DNA from 3 places in the Peribacillus sp. 05N428 genome. Region 1 is predicted to be linked to each of the others. Evidence: riboswitches for the same ligand, from Rfam matches in the RefSeq annotation. Region 1 holds a riboswitch; each other region holds the start of a gene.
What was found. Region 1 has a riboswitch for lysine ahead of dapA (4-hydroxy-tetrahydrodipicolinate synthase). Riboswitches for the same ligand answer to the same signal wherever they lie in the genome.
Positions count from the first base shown of each region.

Region 2: another riboswitch for lysine. It lies ahead of AC1DIV_RS04535 (aspartate kinase); the one in region 1 lies ahead of dapA (4-hydroxy-tetrahydrodipicolinate synthase).
Region 3: another riboswitch for lysine. It lies ahead of AC1DIV_RS09275 (amino acid permease); the one in region 1 lies ahead of dapA (4-hydroxy-tetrahydrodipicolinate synthase).

Region 1 covers NZ_JBFTMS010000038.1:18,907-23,198, reverse strand. The annotation lists gene AC1DIV_RS23925 (D-2-hydroxyacid dehydrogenase) at 1-668, opposite strand, end outside; gene dapA (4-hydroxy-tetrahydrodipicolinate synthase) at 797-1,693, opposite strand; lysine riboswitch at 1,829-2,007, opposite strand; gene AC1DIV_RS23915 (spore germination protein) at 2,374-3,849, shown strand; gene AC1DIV_RS23910 (GerAB/ArcD/ProY family transporter) at 3,871-4,292, shown strand, end outside.
Region 2 covers NZ_JBFTMS010000003.1:253,764-258,055, reverse strand. The annotation lists gene AC1DIV_RS04545 (succinate dehydrogenase cytochrome b558 subunit) at 1-263, opposite strand, end outside; gene AC1DIV_RS04540 (YslB family protein) at 647-1,120, shown strand; gene AC1DIV_RS04535 (aspartate kinase) at 1,184-2,416, opposite strand; lysine riboswitch at 2,505-2,681, opposite strand; gene uvrC (excinuclease ABC subunit UvrC) at 2,743-4,292, opposite strand, start outside.
Region 3 covers NZ_JBFTMS010000007.1:80,750-85,041, forward strand. The annotation lists gene AC1DIV_RS09270 (glycoside hydrolase family 13 protein) at 1-439, shown strand, start outside; gene AC1DIV_RS09275 (amino acid permease) at 489-1,940, opposite strand; lysine riboswitch at 2,037-2,221, opposite strand; gene AC1DIV_RS09280 (LacI family DNA-binding transcriptional regulator) at 2,480-3,442, opposite strand; partial or broken gene AC1DIV_RS09285 (metal ABC transporter permease) at 3,925-4,292, shown strand, end outside.

The DNA of each region.
Region 1 (4,292 bases):
GCTAAAAGTAGGTCCTGGTTAATGATATGATAAGTGGAATCCGTTAAAGGAAGCGTCAGGACCAAATAATCCAGGTCTTTTACAAATTCACCCCATTGATCTGGAGTAAAGTGGAGATCCACGAGTGTTGCTTGTTTTCCACTAAAGCTTAACCCATGTACATTCATATCAAATGCTCGGGCTTTACGAACAAGTTCAGCGCCAATCGATCCAAGTCCAGCGATCCCGATTGTTTTCCCTTTTAGGGTTTCAGAAATGAAAGGATCCCACCTTCGCTCCAATTGCGATTGTTTCATCCGAGGACCGTCTTTCACTATGTCCAAGAGAAACAAAAATACATATTCAGAGATGTAAGCACCAAATTGGTCAATAATTCGAGTTATTGTAATGTTTTGAGGTATCGAATTGTCTGCTATCAAATCATTGACCCCTGCTCCCATTGATTGAAACCAGCGAACAGATGCGGCTATTGGTTTACATAGTAATTGTGTAGGAAAATTCCACCCCAAGATAACTTCAGTGCCTGGTAAATATTTTTCTGCTTCCTCCAAAGTTTTCGCTGTCTTCACCGATATGAACCCACTATTGCGGATACGATCAGCATAAGCATCGACCTCTGTCTGAATAGGACTAAATACAAGAATGTTTGGTTTGTGTGTACCCCCCATTGGCTCTCTCCTTATTGATTCTTTAAATATAGTGTAAATTCTTCCACCTGAGTCGTACATGGATAAAAAAACAGTGCATTACTTTCGAGTATGCACTGCTTTTTAAAATTTCTCCAGAATCATTCGTTTTATTTATTTAACAAAATGGCTTCTGCGTTACTAGGCTGCAGAGCTGTTTGCAGTGTTCTTTTTTCTTCATCGTTTAAAGGGACCAATGGTAAGCGGACACCTCCAACATTTAATCCCCGCATATTTAATGCTGATTTTACTGGTGCCGGGCTTGGTGCAGCAAATAATGCTTTCATGATTGGAAGAAGTGTACGATGTGCAGCGGCAGCACCATGGACATCACAATTTTTAAAGCTATTGATCATTTCTTGCATTTCATTGCCAATTATGTGTGAAGAAACCGAAACGATGCCTGCTCCACCGATGGCTAAAACCGGTAATGTTAACCCATCATCGCCGCTGTATAAAGTAAAATCACTAGTTGTTTTGCTTATGATTTGTGCCATGGCATCCAAGTCACCACTTGCTTCTTTTACTGCCACGATATTGGTGATTTTTGAGAGGCTGACAATCGTCTCCACTGACATGTTTACAACACTTCGACCTGGAATGTTATAAAGCATTACCGGTAATGAAGTGGAATGGGCAATAGCGCTAAAGTGCTGAAATAATCCTTCTTGAGACGGCTTGTTATAGTATGGGGTAACGAGCATGATTCCGTCGACTCCTGCTGCCTCCGCTTGCCTTGTCAAGCTGATGGAAGCTCTCGTGTTATTTGAGCCGGTTCCAGCTATGACTGGAACTCTTCCATCAACAACTTCTACAACAAATTTGAATAAATCCACTTTCTCTTCTTGAGTTAATGTAGGGGACTCTCCAGTTGTACCGGCTATTACTAATCCATCAGAACCATTAGCAATTAAATAGTTTACTAAAGTTCTCGTAGCATTAAAATCAACCTCTTCATTATGATTGAACGGGGTAACCATTGCGGTTAAAACTTGGCCAAAATTCATAACTTCACACCCTTTTGTATAATTTTTTAAAAATATTCAGAGGTGGTTAGGGCCATTCAGGAGTAAACGCAAAAAAGCAACAACGAGGATTCGCTGCTGCATTAGAAACAATATTTACCAAGAAAATGTTTCCGCGCATAAGATAGCCCTCCATATAGTTTCCTATATGACAGTCCTGTATTTATTCAATAGCAGAACCAGCTTCAAGAACATGAGATTCTTTCCGCTTCGGCAAATTCCCCTTTCCACAATAGTCATAGGATCTCATTCTCCTCAAAATGTGTACTAATGGTCTTTGCTCCTCTATCCTCACTTCAAAAGATTCCGAAGTAAGAAAATATTTAATTGATTGTAATATAACAGGGAATCCATTCTGTTGCAAGCCTAATTATGAAGTTTTTTAAGAATGCTAGAAATCTATGGAAATGGCTAGAGTATTGGGGTGGATTCATCTTTATTCGTTATAAGTTGAATAAATATTTAATGGACGAGGGTTCTAAACGAGGGAGTAGTAGAAAATACAACTCCCCTTTTATGATTCTTTTTTATTTATTCGATTAAAACTCAAATTACAGTTGGCCACTAATTTTAATCGGTAATTTCAACTAAGTATTCGTGCGTATAAAAACCTTCAATTCGTAAATAATATCCATATCTTACAATCAAAGGAGTGAAGTCTATTGAAAAGATATTCATTCTTTAAAAAGCAAGAAATTCATAAATCTACAGACTTCACTGATGTACTCAAACATCTGCAAAAGTCCAAGGACTTCACAAGCTTTACACTCGATTTTGAAAATGAAATATACTGTGTATCTTTTTTCGATACATTAATTGATAAAGATATAATGCATAGGGACCTCCTTCCTTTTTTACATACAAATTCTTCAACTCTGGAAGAGCTTGTACACAACTTGCCAATAGAGGGGCTTGTTTTTACAAAAAATCCTGCTGAACTACAAAGTCAGCTGTTAATGGGTTATATAGCCATTACATTAAATAATCAATCTGATCAAGCAGTTTTAGTTAAAGCAGCAAATAACACTTCGAGGCAAGTTACACTGCCAGAGGTAGAGTTCAGTGTTGTCGGTCCGAAAGAGGCACTGGTCGAATCACTTGATACGAATATATATTTAATCCGAAAACGGCTTCCAATTGCAGAACTTGCTGTTGAAGAAATTATTGTTGGGAAGTTATCCAAAACAAGAGTAGCTGTGATTCATATAGAAGGAATTGCAAATAGCGAGAATGTAGAAACCGTCATACAGCGCATATCTGATTTAAGGGTTAACCAAATAATTGATAGCTCCTATATTTCCCAAATGATTGAAGATAATAAAAATTCTCCTTTTCCTCAATTTATCGATACGGAACGACCTGATCGATTGGCTGCAGTACTTGGAGAAGGCAAAGTAGTGATCTTGGTGGATGGAGCTCCACATGGCTTACTTGGGCCCTCTACATTCTTTGAGTACTTTGCGGCATTCGAAGATTATTTTCTCAACTGGACAATTGCCTCATTCTTTAGGCTTATTCGTTTTTTTGCTGTATTGTTTTCCATCTTAATGACCCCCATATATGTCGCAATTCTCACCTATCATTATGAGTTGATCCCAAAGGATTTAGTCAGTACGCTTGTGATTTCTCGTAGCGGAATTCCATTTCCACCGATTTTAGAAGCATTAATCTTGGAATTAGCCATCGAACTTCTCAGGGAGGCAGGAGCTAGACTGCCGACTAAAGTAGGTCAAACAATAGGTATCGTAGGTGGTATTGTTATTGGGACGGCATCTGTTGAAGCAGGGCTGACGAGTAATGTATTGTTAATTCTTGTTGCATTGTCGGCTCTTGGTTCTTTTACTACACCTGTTTATCAAATGGGTAATACCATTCGCTTAATTCGATTTCCTCTCCTACTCATGGCTTACTTTTTAGGATTATTGGGTATAGCTATCAGTTTTTGTTTTTTGCTTGTGCATTTACTGAGGGTAACTTCCTTAGGGAGGCCATTTCTTGAACCATTATATCCGCCAAGGATTTATGATATGCGGGATGCCTTGATTCGTTTACCATTTTTTCTTCAGGCTAAACGTCCAATTGAGGTTCAGACGGAAGACACCGTTCGGTTAGAACCCAAGGAAGATACTAAAGACTAAGTGAGAGTGGAGGTTTCTTACATGAACGATAAAAGTGATCAAATCTCGCCTTTTCTAGTCTTCTTTTTAATCGTTAAAATTCAGGTAGGTGTAGGGGTCCTGGGATTTCAAAGGATAATCATTAAATCTGCTGGCCATGATGCTTGGATGGCGGTCATTATAAGTGGTGTAGTCTTTTCATTGGGTATTTGGGGTATGTACAACCTATTAAATCGGCACGATATGGACTTAATAGGCATACAGAAACGACTTTTTGGAAAGTGGCTTGGCGGTTTACTAAATATCATTTGGATACTGTATTGGCTGATGGTGGGGATTTCTGTTTTAAGATCCTATCTTGAAATCGTTCAATCCTGGGTATTCCCCCAAATTAACACATGGTTGGTGACCTCCATATTTGCTTTATTAATTTATTATGTGGTTTTAGGTGGGTTTAGAGTGGT
Region 2 (4,292 bases), on a different contig from region 1:
AATCTGCCTAAATTGTTTTTTGCTGTAAAGGCAATATAAATTCCGTACACAGCATGGAAAATGAGCGGTAGATAGATGACGACCCATTCTACCAAAATCTTCACGGGCGTATACTCAATTAAATGAACTGCCCCATTAAAAGTTTCTTCTCCTTTTGTTGCCATAAAGTTTACCGATAAATGAAAAATTAGGAATAGACCAATTGGAATTACTCCTAGAAGTGAATGAAGCCTGCGATTCCCAAACTCACGATTTTTTGCCACTAAGTGCCCCCCCTTAATTTGTGAAAAATCATGCAAAGATAAACTGGTGGCTACCTTTTATCTCCGCGTGAAAATACAGTATAGAGTCAAAAAACTCCTCTATACTTCCTTTACAATTATGTGACATGTCCATTTTACTCCTGACTTCTATGTGCGTCAAGAAAACGGATACAAGAAATCTCTTTTTCAGAATAGATTTTATTGGATTATATTGGCTATTTTTTGTTTGTCAAGATGATATTTTGAAGAAATTTCTAATTTAACTATTAATATCCCGGTATAATTTCTCATTTTTTTCCAATTGTGATTTAAATAAATAAAAAACAGTATAATTTGCAAAAGAAATACGTTTATAATAGATTTACAGAAAGAGGCGATAAATTATGAAAAAAAATATTGCTGCTGCGATAGAAGAAGAGATTCAAACTGAAGAAATTCAAACAACTGAAGAATTCCAAGTTCCAGCTTTCGGATACGAATTAATCAGAGAAGTTCTATTGAACGATATTCTCGGAAAAGACTCTAATCAAATCCTCTATTGGGCAGGTAAACAATTAGCAAGAAAATTCCCATTGAATGGCGATCAGGAAGTGATTGAATTCTTCCAAAACGCTGGATGGGGCAATCTGGAAATCTTGAAATATACGAAACACGAGATGGAATTATCCCTGACAGGTGAAATAATCAGCCGCCGTTTGGATTTACACCCTGATTGTCACTTCCAACTTGAAGCCGGTTTCCTTGCCGAGCAGTTTACACTGCAAAAAAAATTCCTCAGCGAATCAACGGAAGAAATCAAACGCCGCGCAAAAAAAGTGATATTCACCATCCAATGGGATCCCAGAGATCCAATCTAATGAGCCCTGAAAACAGACTTACCCTTTTTACCGGAAGTCTGTTTTTTATTGGACTCCTGACACTTAAGCTAGCACATTTGCATGCTGACCAAGTTTAAATGCTTCATGAAGGGATTCAACCGCCTTCACCATTTCCTTTTCATTGACGACGGTCGAAACTTTAATTTCCGATGTGCTGACCATTTTCACCTGGATGCCTGTATTGGCCATCACTTCAAACATTTCGGCAGCCACTCCCGGATTGGATACCATACCAGAACCGACGATGGACACTTTGGCCAACCCGCTCTCCGTTTCGACTCGGTCGAACCCCAATTGTTCTTTATTATTTTCCAGCACGATCAAGGCCGCTTCCGTATCTTCACTTTTTGTGGAAAAAGATAGATTCGTCGTATCCTCGGCAGTCATGCTTTGAATGATGATGTCCACATTGATCCGGTTTTTCGCAAGCGTCGTGAAGATTGTGGATAATGCACCAAGTGATTGGGGCAAACCATATATTGTGACCCTCGTAATACTGTCTTCAAAAGCAATGCCGCGTACAATTAAGTTTTCTTCCATAGTTGCTTCCTCCTCTATGATCGTACCTGATTCTCTCTCCATGCTTGAACGGACTTCAAGCGGAATTTGATAATTTTTTGCATATTCGACAGCCCTTGGGTGAAGGACCCCCGCCCCCAGGTTGGCAAGTTCCAGCATTTCATCGTAAGAAATGGATTGGAGTTTTCGCGCGCCTTTTATGGAGCGTGGGTCCGTTGTGAAAACACCCGTTACATCCGTATAAATATCGCATCTATCCGCATTCAGCGCTGCAGCGATGGCAACCGCCGTCGTATCGGATCCTCCTCGCCCTAAGGTAGTGATTTCCCCATTTGCATCGTTACCCTGGAAACCGGCTACCACCACTATTTTCTTCTCCTGAAGCTGAGCTTGGATCCTCGTGGCATCGATGTTTAAAATCCGGGCATTCCCATGAACGGATTCCGTTTGCATGCCAGCCTGCCAGCCAGTATACGAAATGGCTTCATGTCCTTCTTCAATCAATGCCATCGTTAACAGGGAAATCGTTACTTGTTCCCCAGTCGTCAATAGCATATCCATTTCCCTCTTGCTCGGGGATCCGGAAATATCACGCGCCATGGAAACCAATTGGTCCGTTGTTTTCCCCATAGCTGAAACAACGACGACCACCTCATTTCCATTCTCCGCTTCCTCGATTACCCGATTGGCAACATTTTTGATTTTTTCTACGCTACCGACGGATGTTCCGCCGAATTTTTGAACGATTAATGCCATCCTCATGCACCCTCTCTACTTTTTAGGCAATAAAAAAAGCAATGAGAAATATCTCATTGCTGTGGTCACATATCTAATACTGTAAACACAGTGAGATAGCTCTCCAGGGTATAAACCCTGACAATCCGCCATTTCTTAAATGTCGGACCAGGAGGACAAGGTATGAGTCTTGTCTTCCTTCGGCGGCGTCCCCTTTCAAAACCTTTCATGGAAGCTCATACTTCTCCAGGTTTTTACTCTTGAATTCCGCACCTCTATCAGCACTTTTAAGTTGTCTAGTTAAAAATTCCTTTTAATCATAGCATAGAGATTTATCGGTAGCAAGATTATTCTTGTAATTTTCTAACGATTCCCTCGGCTACCCCTTTTGGCATGCCAGCTTCCATGATTTCCTCGGCCGTCGCCTCTTTGATTTTCTTCAATGATCCAAAATGCCTTAATAATTGCTTCCTTCGCTTTTCCCCGACTCCTGGAATATCATCAAGCTGGGAGTGAACCGCATTTTTCCCGCGTAGCTGGCGATGAAACGTAATCGCGAACCGATGCACTTCATCCTGAATTCTTTGCAATAGGTAAAATTCCTGGCTCCTTGAATCAAGAGGTACAAGTTCAAGCGGATTTCCGATCATCAATTGCGAGGTTCTATGCTTTTCATCCTTAATGAGGCCTGAAAGTGGAATATCCAAGCCTAATTCATTTTCCAGAATATCCCTTACCGCTTCGACATGTCCCTTTCCGCCATCAATGATGATCAAGTCCGGAAGCGGCAGCCCTTCTTTCAATACTCGTGAATATCTTCTTCTGACCACTTCACGCATCGATTCATAATCATCAGGTCCCTGGACCGTCTTGATCTTATATTTGCGGTACTCTCTTTTTTCCGGCTTCCCATCAATGAACACGACTAAAGCGGAAACGGGGTCACTTCCCTGGATATTGGAGTTATCAAAAGCTTCAATTCGATGCGGGGTGTAGATACCCAGTTGTTTCCCGAGGTTTTCCACCGCATTGATCGTTCTTTCTTCATCCCTTTCAATCAAAGAGAATTTTTCCTGAAGGGCGATGGAGGCATTTTTATTCGCCAATTTAAGCATGTCTTTTTTCGCTCCCCGTTTCGGGTGAATCGTTTTGACACCAAGCAGCCCTTCGGCCATTTCGGCATCCACAGATTCTGGCAGCAAGATTTCCTTTGGTTTAAAGTGGTTCGTAATCTCGTAAAACTGACCGAGGAATGTAAGAAGTTCCTGTTCCGGTTCATCGTAGACCGGAAAAAGCGAAACATCCCTTTCTATCAATTTACCCTGCCGGACAAAAAATACCTGAACGCACATCCAGCCTTTATCATAGGCAAAGCCAAATACATCCCTGTCGATGAAATCGGTCGTCATCATTTTCTGCTTTTCCATCGTAATATCGATGTGGGCAATCTTGTCACGGAACTCCTTGGCCCTCTCGAAATCGAGCTCTTCCGATGCCTCCAGCATTTTTTCAGTCAGTTCTTTTTTTATTTCAGTATGCCCGCCGTTCAAGAACCGGTTGATATCATCGACCATTTTTTTATATTCCTGTTCCTCTACATCATATACACATGGGGCAAGGCACTGGCCAAGGTGATAGTAGAGACAAACGCGATCCGGTAACGTATTGCATTTTCTTAGGGGATAGATGCGGTCGAGCAATTTTTTCGTTTCGTTAGCTGCAAATGCATTCGGATAAGGACCAAAATATTTCCCTTTGTCTTTTTTGACCTTTCGCGTAATGATTAGACGCGGGTGGCGTTCCGCAGTCAGCTTGATGAAAGGATACGTCTTATCATCCTTTAGCATGACATTATATTTTGGGTCATGTTTTTTGATTAAGTTCAACTCTAAAATAA
Region 3 (4,292 bases), on a different contig from region 1:
CAGCCGGGATAATGCGAGGACACCGATTCAGTGGAATGACTCCCGGAACGCAGGATTCACGAAAGGGACCCCTTGGATTAAGGTTAATCCCAATTTTCCCGAGATTAATGCAGAAAAGGCTTACAATGATCCGAATTCCATTTTTTATTTTTATAAAAAGCTTATCCAACTGCGCAAGGAACATGATATCGTCGTTTATGGCCGTTTTGAACTGCTGTTGCCGGATGATGAACGAATATTTGCCTACACGAGATCGTTTGAGGAAGAAAAGCTGTTGGTACTGTGCAACTTTAAAGAAGAGCAGGCCTCTTATACTTTGCCTGAAGAGCTTCATGCATATTCTGCCACAAAGCTGATCGGCAATTATGATCAGGAGGAAGAAGGAATCTCCAGCAAACCCCTGCAACCATATGAATGCAGTGTTTATCATTTGAAATGAAAAAAGGACCTGTTCTTCTCCGGTTAGGGAAGAACAGGTCCTTTGCGTATTATTTTGATTTAAGGTCACATTCCTCAAGCGGAATGATTTTCGTTTTATGCTTAATTTTATAGCCGAACCATAGGACGAAAAATAGAATCAAGCCAATGTAGGAAACGAACATTGAATTCCAGTCGATCCCATCGCTGCTGAAAGCCTGATAGCCTTGTCCGATGATAATGATAATACAAAGGACAAGTGCGAATATAGGTCCGAATGGGAAGCCTTTTGCCCGGAATGGTAAAGCATTCATATCAAGGCCTTGAGCGGCGTAAGCTTTGCGGAACCGATAATGGGCAATCGCAATCCCTACCCAGGTGACGAATCCTGCCATGCCTGAAGCGTTCAATAACCAGATATAAACGACGCCATCCCCGAAAAATGAAGCTAAGAATGCAACGCAGCCAACTAAAGAAGTCACGATAAGTGCATTCACGGGCACTCCTCTTTTATCTAACTTGCCTAGGAATTTCGGTGCTTTCCCATCACATGCCAAGTCCCATAGCATACGGGTTGAAGCGTACATGCCAGAGTTACCGGCAGAGAGTACGGATGATAAAATGATCGCGTTCATGATGGATGCAGCAAATGCAAGGCCGGCCCGTTCAAATACAAGCGTGAATGGACTTACGGCAACATCTTGACTCAATAAACGTGAATCCGTAAACGGAATGATCATTCCAATAACGAAAATTGCTAGGATATAGAACAAGAGGATGCGCCAGAAAACGGATCTGATCGCTTTTGGGATATTTTTTTCTGGATCTTCACTTTCACCAGCGGTCACTCCAAGCAATTCCGTTCCTTGGAATGAAAAGCCGGCAGCCATGAATACGCCTAGAATCGTGAAGAACCCTCCGTTAAAGGGACCTTCGCCCATTGTGAAATTGGAAAAACCGATTGGGTCATTCCCACCCATGATTCCGAGAATGATCAGAACACCCGTAATCAAGAAAATGACGACTGTCACGACCTTGATCATGGCAAACCAGAATTCTGTTTCCCCGAAACCTTTAACTGACATGTAATTGATAAGAAACATAGTGATTAACGCAATGGCACTCCAGATAAATGAAGGGCTATCCGGGAACCAGAACTTCATAATTAAGACAACGGCTGCCAATTCAGCGGCAATGGTGATTGCCCAGTTATACCAGTAGTTCCAACCAATCGCAAAACCGAAGGACGGATCGACGAATTTGGATGCATAGACACGGAACGAACCGGCCACTGGCATGAACGCCGCCATTTCTGCAAGACTTGTCATTAAGTAATAAACCATGATGCCGATGACCGCATATGCCACCAAGGCACCGCCGGGACCGGCTGAATGAATGGCACCGCCACTTGCTAAAAATAAACCTGTTCCAATCGTTCCACCTAATGAAATCATCATTAAATGACGCGCTTTCAGGCTCCTTTTCAATTCAGTAGGGCTTGAAGGTGATTGTGAATTTGACAATTGATGTTACACTCCTTTTTATTGGAAGGGAACGAAAAATAAAAAAACAGCAGTCGAAAAAGATCGACGGCTGTTTATAATAAACCCGTTTATCCTTCCGAAGATAGCTCCCCACGCTTTTTAAAAAAACGTGACAGTGGTGTTCCTATTCGGTTACACCGCCAGCAAGAATATACATGGAATATACCCTAACTTCGGCAACTTATCCTTTCAAACGGAGTCTTTAATTTTCCAGAATCTCGTCCGTTTTACTTTTATAAGCTGCAGCCTCTAACTCATCGGTAAATGAGGAAGTATTCAATTTTTCTAAAATCGTTGGCGTCAGTTTGTAGGTGACGTCGGACGATTTTACTCATGAAATTCATGCAATCGCTAATAGATTGCTAGTAATTGAGTAAACTTTACTATATCAAAATTATAAAATAACTTCTGGGATATCGCAATGATTATTTTATGTGGTTATTTTTTCCTAGTTAATGAATGAAGGCAGGAAGGAAGAATCAAGTGACGATATACTAAAATATAGCACATCCTGATAACTAAACGGTTTTCCGTTTTATTAGGGCATAGTCCAGTTTTACATGTTTGACCTCTTCAGGATTCTCAAAGAGATCCACTGCCATTTTCCCGATCCATTCCAGCGGTAAGGAAATGGTCGTGATGTCTAGCATTTCGCCAAGGCTATCATTATTGAAGCCGAGAATGGCACAATCTTCCGGTATCCTTATACCCGATTTCCTAGCGGTAAGAATGAAGCCCGCCGCCGTGTCATCATTCGTGATGATGATGGCTTCAGGTTTATCCATCATCGAATTCCATTCCTGAAACAATTGTTCACCGTCTTTGATGTGATAACTGCCTTCAAACAGCCATGCTTCATTGTTTATCAGTTGATGTTTACTCATGATATCGTTAAAGGCCTTTGTACGATGGGAACTGTTCCTGCTCTTTTTACGGCCGAGGCTGTATCCGATTTTCTTATATCCTTTAGCAATCACGTACTCAAGGGCACAGGAGAAAGCTGCATAATGATCAATGCTGATGGATGAGAATTCAGCCTGGGCGGTATCTTCACATAAAATAATCGGTCCGTATTTTTGGTAATTCAAGAGGATTTTCATTTCCGAAATCCTTGAACAAACGATAATGCCATCGAGCTGTTTCATTTGCAGCATATTAAAAGCCTGGATCTCTTTCTCCCTGTCATAATTTGTTTGAAAGATGACGATATGACAGCCAATTGCATTTGCCTGTTTTGTGATTCCGTTAACGATTGCCCCGTAATATGGGTGATTGTTGAAGGGGATGATGACGCCGATAAGGTTGGTTTTCCCTTTTGAAAGATGAATGGCGTTGATGTTTCTCGTATAATTCAAACGATTGATCGCTTCTAAGACGCTCTTTCTTTTATCGGGGCTTACATATGGATGATCATTCAATACACGAGACACTGTTGAGACAGATACACCAGCACATTGAGCTATTTCTTTAATATTTGTCATGGTATCACCGTTTTTCTTTTTTTATATTGTACAGTATGAAACCCATTTCAGGGCAAGGGAACAGTGTGGGACTGCTGAAGATTTCTTCAAATAAGGTCTTGTTATGGTATTGGTTTCATCCTTTAATATTGGTCTAAGTCTTAGAGGAGGAGGAAATCATGATGTTCCAAACTTTAATCACCCTGTTTGTGCTTTGCGGAATCGAATTGGGATTTGCGTACTTGGCCATTTCCTTGAAACAGGAGAAATGAGTGGCAATGCCCGTCAAGAAGTCCGCGGCTTTATACGTGGAAACCGCGTTTACTCGTGAATTTCACGTCGTCCAGAAATAGCTCCCCTAGTTATGTTCACCAGTAAAACTCCACAATATAAATATAATTTCATCATACGGAATGACTGACTGTCAGGAAGCTGCCTAGTGGAGCTTCCTGACAGTTTTTGCTGTGTGTAAAAGTCATTGCTGATGGAATCGATAAGCAACAAATCTGGAACATGTCCTTTATGGGGAAATATCCTATACTCCGTGGAACACGATGACAATCGCGGGAATCGAGGCTGGACCAAAAGCTGTTTGGATAGTCGGCAGTTGTTTTATCCTGAACCTCTTACTGATTTTCCTTTTCTTCAAACAGTTTAAACTCGTTTCATTTGATCCATCACTTGCTGCCGCGATGGGAATTCCTGTACTGTTCTTTCATTACTTATTGATGAGCCTCATTTCACTGACAACTGTTGCTTCTTTTGATAGTGTAGGTTCCATTTTAGTAGTTGGGATGCTCATCATACCTGCGGCAACGGCCTATCTGCTGTCAGACCGTTTAAGCCGCATGATATTGGTCAGTATCGGGGT